2 regions of the Paraburkholderia sp. GAS42 genome follow, and region 1 is predicted to be linked to the other one. Evidence: predicted binding sites of a transcription regulator. Region 1 holds the regulator's gene; the other holds the start of a gene.

What was found. The regulator LexA, encoded in region 1, represses DNA repair genes until DNA is damaged. The targets are predictions, from matches to a motif close to ACTGTATNNNNATACAGT.
Region 2: P3T16_RS26805 (PA0069 family radical SAM protein) is a predicted target of LexA. The motif match lies at 1,582-1,599, and genes of this name have one in related genera.

What each region holds. Positions count from the first base shown of each region.
Region 1 covers NZ_JBNDML010000028.1:10,622-14,036, forward strand. The annotation lists gene P3T16_RS30360 (sulfate ABC transporter substrate-binding protein) at 1-946, opposite strand, end outside; gene lexA (transcriptional repressor LexA) at 1,239-1,889, shown strand; gene P3T16_RS30370 (hypothetical protein) at 1,909-2,250, shown strand; gene P3T16_RS30375 (DUF2939 domain-containing protein) at 2,360-3,031, shown strand; gene P3T16_RS30380 (universal stress protein) at 3,069-3,415, opposite strand, start outside.
Region 2 covers NZ_JBNDML010000021.1:46,180-49,594, reverse strand. The annotation lists gene P3T16_RS26805 (PA0069 family radical SAM protein) at 395-1,531, opposite strand; gene P3T16_RS26800 (hypothetical protein) at 1,988-2,464, shown strand; gene P3T16_RS26795 (hypothetical protein) at 2,529-2,807, opposite strand; gene P3T16_RS26790 (acyl-CoA synthetase) at 3,155-3,415, shown strand, end outside.

The sequences.
Region 1 (3,415 bases):
TGTACAGCTTCAGCTTCGGAAACTTCGCCGTCAGCGCGGCCGGCACCTTGTTCGAACGCGGACGGTAGAAATTCTTCGCGGCGATCTCCTGACCTTCCTCGCTATAGAGGAAATTCAGATACGCCTCAGCCAGTTTGCGCGTGCCGTGTTTGTCGACGACCTTGTCGACCACCGCGACGGGCGGCTCAGCCAGGATGCTCACCGACGGCACGACGATCTCAAACTTGTCCGGGCCGAATTCCTTCACCGACAGAAACGCCTCGTTTTCCCACGCGATCAGCACGTCGCCGATATCGCGTTGCACGAAACTTGTCGTCGCGCCGCGGGCCCCGGAGTCCAGCACACCCGCGTTCCTGTAAAGCTTGCCGACGAATTCCTTCGCCTTCTGGTCGTTGCCGCCCGGCTGATGCTCCGCGTACGCCCACGCAGCCAGGTAGTTCCAGCGTGCGCCGCCGGAGGTTTTCGGGTTCGGTGTCACGATCGAAACGCCCGGCTTGATCAGGTCGTCCCAGTCCTTGATGTGCTTCGGGTTGCCCTTGCGCACCAGAAACACAATGGTCGACGTGTACGGTGACGCGTTGTCCGGCAGACGCTTCTGCCAGCCCTTGTCGATGAGGCCCTTGTTCGCAATCGCGTCGATGTCGTATGCGAGCGCCAGCGTCACCACGTCAGCCTGCAGACCGTCGAGCACCGAGCGCGCCTGTGCACCCGAGCCGCCGTGCGACTGCTTGAACGTGACCGACTCGCCGTTTTTCGCCTTCCATTCCTTGCCGAACGCCTGATTGACGTCCTGATACAGCTCGCGCGTCGGGTCGTACGACACGTTCAGCAGCGTCGTATCCGCTGCCAGCGCCTGACCGGCGACACCCGCTGCTGCCGCGACGCCCAGCGCGAGCGCCGTGACGATTTTTCGTGTTTTGCCTGCCAGCCCCGTATTTCTGCTCATCCGATTTTCTCCGGTTTGTTCTTTCGTTATCGCGGCGCGTGTGCGTTGCTTTGCATCAACTGGAGGCCAGTCTATCGAACGGCTTTCATCATTAAAAATAATTGTTCTTCATTTTTTAATACTCAAAAGTGGTAACGACGGCCTGGCGTAGCGTTGCGACACGAATCCGGCTGCGACAACGCCGAAAACCGGCGTTCTGGCGGCGGCGATCCGGACGAACTTAAAGTAAAGCTTGAAATGCGCCGATTACTGTATAAAAATACAGTCACCTGTTCATCCATACAGTGGCGCCATGACCAAACTCACCGCACGACAGCAGCAGGTTTTCGATCTGATCCGCCGGGCCATCGAACGCACCGGCTTCCCGCCCACCCGCGCGGAGATTGCCGCCGAGCTCGGTTTCAGCTCGGCGAACTCGGCGGAAGAGCATCTGCGCGCGCTGGCGCGCAAAGGCGTGATCGAGCTTGCGGCGGGCGCGTCGCGCGGTATCCGGCTGCTGTCCGGTTCGGACGACAGCCCTTACCAGTTCACGTTGCCGCACTCGAGCATCATGCAGCTGTCATTGCCGCTGATCGGCCGGGTGGCGGCAGGTAGCCCGATCCTCGCGCAGGAGCACATCTCGCAGCACTACGCGTGCGACCCGGCGCTCTTCTCCAGCAGGCCGGACTACCTGCTGAAGGTGCGCGGGCTGTCGATGCGCGATGCGGGCATCTTCGACGGCGACCTGCTCGCCGTGCAGAAGAAGAGCGAAGCGAAAGACGGTCAGATCATCGTTGCGCGTATTGGCGACGACGTCACGGTCAAGCGCCTGAAGCGCCGGCCGGACGGTATCGAGCTGATCGCCGAGAACCCCGATTATGAAAACATCTTTGTTCAGGCCGGCAGCGGGGAATTTGCGCTCGAAGGCATCGCGGTTGGGCTGATTCGCCCGACCGAATTCTGAACTTCGCCTGGAGAGTCTCATGGAACGCCTTGCCCGCCTGCTCCCTTTTCGTCAGTTCGGACGTCTGCGTCATCTGCGCAAGCTGGTGCCGTGCGCACCGCTCGACGCTGCCGGTGCGCCGTCGCTGTTCGACCGCGAGGTGATGACGGAAGCGTCGACCTTGCCGTCCGCGATGCCGGCTTTTGCGCGTGTTTCGCTGAACTCAGGGTTGAACGCGGAGCCGGGCCGTCGCGCGCCGGTGCGCGTGTATCACGGGCCGTCGCGGCTCATCATGGTGGGAACTGTCGACGCAGTGTGCCGCATGATCGACCGCTGTATCGCGGAAGAAAGCGCGGCCATGCAAGGCGCGCTGTTCGAATAGTTGAAGGCGTGCGAAAACGGATTCTTGCGGTAGCATCAGGAGCCGCAAGGGATCGTTTTCACTTCGTTGCGGTCCACGTTAATTGACGTTTAACGGCGAGTCGCAACCTATGAGCGTTTCGGTACCCACAAGAAATCGTCGTTCCCTGCGCGCGTTTGCCATCGCGATTGTTGTAATCGTGGTCGTGGCTGCGCTGGGGTATGGATATGCGTCGCCCTACATCGCGCTCGACAGCCTTAAGCGGGCTGCGGATGCCCGCGACGCCGAGACGGTCAATGAATACGTCGACTTTCCCGCGTTGCGCGAAAGTCTGAAGCAGCAGGTCACCGGGCTGCTCGCAAGGCGGCTCGATGCGCAGCACAACGGAAATCCGCTGGCCGCCATCGGCGCGATGATCGGCGTTGCGTTGATTGGTCCACTGGTGGATGCGTATGCGACGCCGGACGGCGTCGCAGCGTTGCTGAACGGCATGCCGCCGCGCGGCGACCTCGGCGAGCGGCCACCGGTAGCGGCCGGTCCGGTATCGGATGGAGCACCGAACGGGCGGTCCACCGGGGCGCCGGGCGCAGCAGCGCCACAGGCACCTGCGCCGCCCGCCGCTTCAACGTCGCCGGTCCAGCAGACGCCGCCACAACCTCCACAGACCACGGCGGAATATCACGGGATCAACGAGTTCGTCGTAACGTATCGGCACGGTGTCGGCGATACGCACTATTCCGCGATCCTGCGACGCGATGGACTCTTTTCGTGGAAGCTGTCAGCTGTCGATCTCAACGGCTGAACGCGAACACGCGCGTCGTCCAGAATCGCATTCGATGTCAGGCCGCGGCCGCCGTCTGATGCTGCTCTTCCACCGATGAACACGCCACCAGGATGCTACACGACACTCTATCGAGCAACGGCGTGTTGCCGGCGCCCATCCACCATCGCGAGAGACCGGTCCGGCACCGATGGCCGACCACGACCAGATCGACCTGCAACTGATTGGCCAGATTGGCAATTTCATCGATCGGATGGCCGAATGCGAAATGACCGTGCGCCTGAACCCCGCGCTCGGTCAGCCAGTTCACGCCTTCCTGAAGGATGTCGCGAGCCGTGTCTTCGAAACGGCCGCATGCGACGTCAGTCAATAGACCCGCGCTTTGCGCAATGCTCGAGCGCATGT
Region 2 (3,415 bases), on a different contig from region 1:
CTAGCAATGCGCAGCGATTTCCCCCAAGCGATGCAAGCGACACAACCAGACTGCTTACCGGCCGCCGCCGTTCCCGCTCATCGTCACATGCGCCCAACGCACTGTGGCTCCAGGCACATGAGGTTTTCCTCGGCTATCGTCCCGACCAATTGGTAGGTCCCCGCTAGGCGGGCACCCTTTCCCATTCAAACACTTCGACCGGCGCCGTGGCGAAGAATTTCCTGAGTAAGTCAAAAAATCGCTCAGTGCGACAATCGTGTGATGACAACTCTGATTGCCTTGCGGGAAAACGTTTCGTTCCAGCGGCCCTTCTCTCTGCCTGTCAGACCATGATTGCCACGTGCGACCGGCAGGAAAGGAAATCCTTGGCGCTACCTGCCGGCGATCTGCCCGGTCAAAACAGGCTGAGTTGCGACACGTCTTGCGGCACCGAACGTTGTGCTTCGACCTGCTGAAAGCGCGACATATCCAGAGCCCCGTGATACCGCATCTCTAGCCCCAGCCGCCGCGCGGCGTTGGCGAAGCGCTGCTTAAGGAGATCTGCCCACAAACCCTCCCCTTTTAGCCGCGCGCCAAACGATGAATCGTAATCTTTGCCACCACGCATATCGCGTACGCGATTCATCACGCGCTCCACACGATCTGGAAAATGCGTGGCCAGCCAATCCTTGAACAATGGAGCGACTTCCCACGGCAAGCGCAAAACAATGTAGCTCGCATTCTTCGCACCTGCTTCCGCGCAGGCCTCAAGAACACGCTCCAGGTCTGGCTCGGTGATAAATGGTATTACCGGCGCTATGCTTACGCCGACCGGTATGCCCGCTTCACTCAATGTGCGAATCGTTCGTAGGCGCCTTGCTGGAGTGGCTGCGCGTGGTTCGAGCGTGCGCGCGATATCGGCATCGAGCGTAGTGATTGTGATTGCGGCCATCATCTGACCACGCTCGGCCATCGGCGCCAACAGGTCAATGTCACGCTCGATCAGTGAACTTTTTGTGATCGCCGCGAAAGGCTGGTTGTATTCACTCATAACCTGAATTACCCGCCGCGTCAGCCGCAGATCGCGCTCGACTGGTTGCCACGCATCCGTGTTGACGCCCAGTGCAATTGGTTGTGGGACATATGACTTCTTCGCCATTTCGCGCGCGAGCAGCTCGGGGGCGTTAATTTTTGCGTAGATGCGACTTTCAAAATCCAAGCCTGGAGACAGCCCCAGATAACTATGCGTTGCACGCGCAAAGCAATATATGCAGCCATGCTCACATCCGCGATAGGGGTTCAGCGACACTTTAAACGCAATATCCGGCGACCGATTGTGCGTCAAGATGCTTTTCGCCTGTTCCTCGAACACCTGCGTTCGTAGCGCAGGCCGTCCGCTCTCTTCTTCGGACGAGGAGGTCCAGCCGTCGTCGACCGCTTCCCGCTGGTCGACCTCATAACGGCCCTGCATGTTGGATACTGCGCCCCGTCCTTTGTGACGGGCAGGCGGAGCGATTGGATACTCGGGAATATTTGTGCCGAATTTGGTCATAGGGCGTTGCAAAAGTACGGTGCTCCAGTACACAACAGACAATGCTCAATACTGTACAAATTCACATATGTTGGACAGTAGCATAGTCCCCATAGCAAAAGCTACTCGGCCGCAGGCCGAGGTTCTACAAAACGGAATTTTGTTCGTTGAATTATGTTTATAATCCTATAATCTAGACGATCAGACTGTTACCTAGGATGTAAGCGCATCGCCATTTGGGAATACGCGTATGGCGAAATATGTGCTTAACGCAAGCCGGGGTGCGTTGCACCTCATGCTGCAGCACAAGGGCGACCGTGCCTGAGCGCAACTGAAATGCTTGTCCAACTACTGGCGCCATCGTATTCTTCGTTTACAGCACAATTCAATTATTTGCGTCTCGACGAATAGTTCGGCAATTTATTCGCTTCAGGCAGATCAATCGAGATGGCTCGCAACCAAGACATGTGAAGACCCATGCCATATGAAAATATCGACGCATTGATCCAGCATCATGTCTCGATCTTATCTTTGACTGAGCAAGTTGCGCGATTAGCTGCTCAAAATCTATTCAATGCAGTTGAGGCGCGACTATTTCCTGAAGGCGTTCCGGCAACATCACCTGGGACCATCTACCTGATGGATCTACGGAACGACTCGTGGGTAGAGGTGAATTCAACGCAAGATTTGGCGACAATTCGAAGCAAAAAACTGCTCTTCGCTATCGGTGTGCGTTTCTTCGATGCGACGCACGAAATCGCGGACGTAATCCTCCCCGTGACACTAACGCCGCGCGGTGAAGACGCAGATGTCGTCCTGGGATCGCAACAGATTTCAACTTTCTCTACTGGAGGTAACTATTCGCGCGTTGCCGATCTTGCTGAAACCTTGATCGCCGAAGCTGCGTCAAGCTGGGACTATGATCGTCGTGGCGAAGAAACGATCTACGCTTGACGATGTCGAAGTCCCGATGACTGGCTCTGACACGCCAACAGCTTTCGTGGCTACGGTCGGTTTACTACACGCCCGGCTTTGCGTAGCGAGCCGTGCTGATTTCCCCCTCTTCATCATTCGGGTCGCTTCCCGGTTTCCCCCACTCAAACGCCTGCTCGTTGATGCTCCTTACGTCTCCAGAGATGCTTCCGGGCACCTTTTCGACGCGAATTTTTGCCCCTGCTTTATTCAGGGAACATTTCGCTGAGAGCGTCTCGATGCGATGCTGCTTGTATATCAACGCTTCGGCATGCGCGCTCCCCACGACACCATTGCCAGCGATGCAGAAATTGTGCGTTCGCAACCCACCTCTCAAACGTCCCAACGGTTTGCCTGGAATGAGCGCGCGCCCACCGCTTCGAACAGCAAGTCCCTCACACGAAACCGGCGCCGACTGCAGTCGTTGATCTTTCACGGCATGAACGGCGGCGCAGCTTGCGTGGACTGAGATTTACGGGCCCGGATGCTTCAGCCCGCGTCGACGACGGACTTCGCAATCAGTGGTTCGCGCGCACAGTGAAATCTTGTGCGGCCGGCCTCTCCGGGAGTTTGCATGAATCGTTGATCGTAAGGTTCGAGCCGTCTACTATCGTAGATAGGTCTGTTGTACTAGTGCGAAAATCATGAAGAAAATAATATGGAGACACCCCCATGCAAGCAGAAGTTATCCGTTCCGTGCCGGCCTATGCCGACGCGGTGGCCGGGTTCAGCATCGAAACGGCCGTCGCGCATCTGTGCGGTGATCTCGAGCGCGGCTTGAACGCGTGCGTCGAATGTTGCGACCGATACGCAACCAACGACGCAACGTCGCTCGACTGGGTCGGCGTGACTGGTCATCATCGTAGTTTCAGCTTCGCGCAGATGCAGGCGCTTTCGGCACGCGTAGCCAACTTGCTGGTTGCACACGGCATA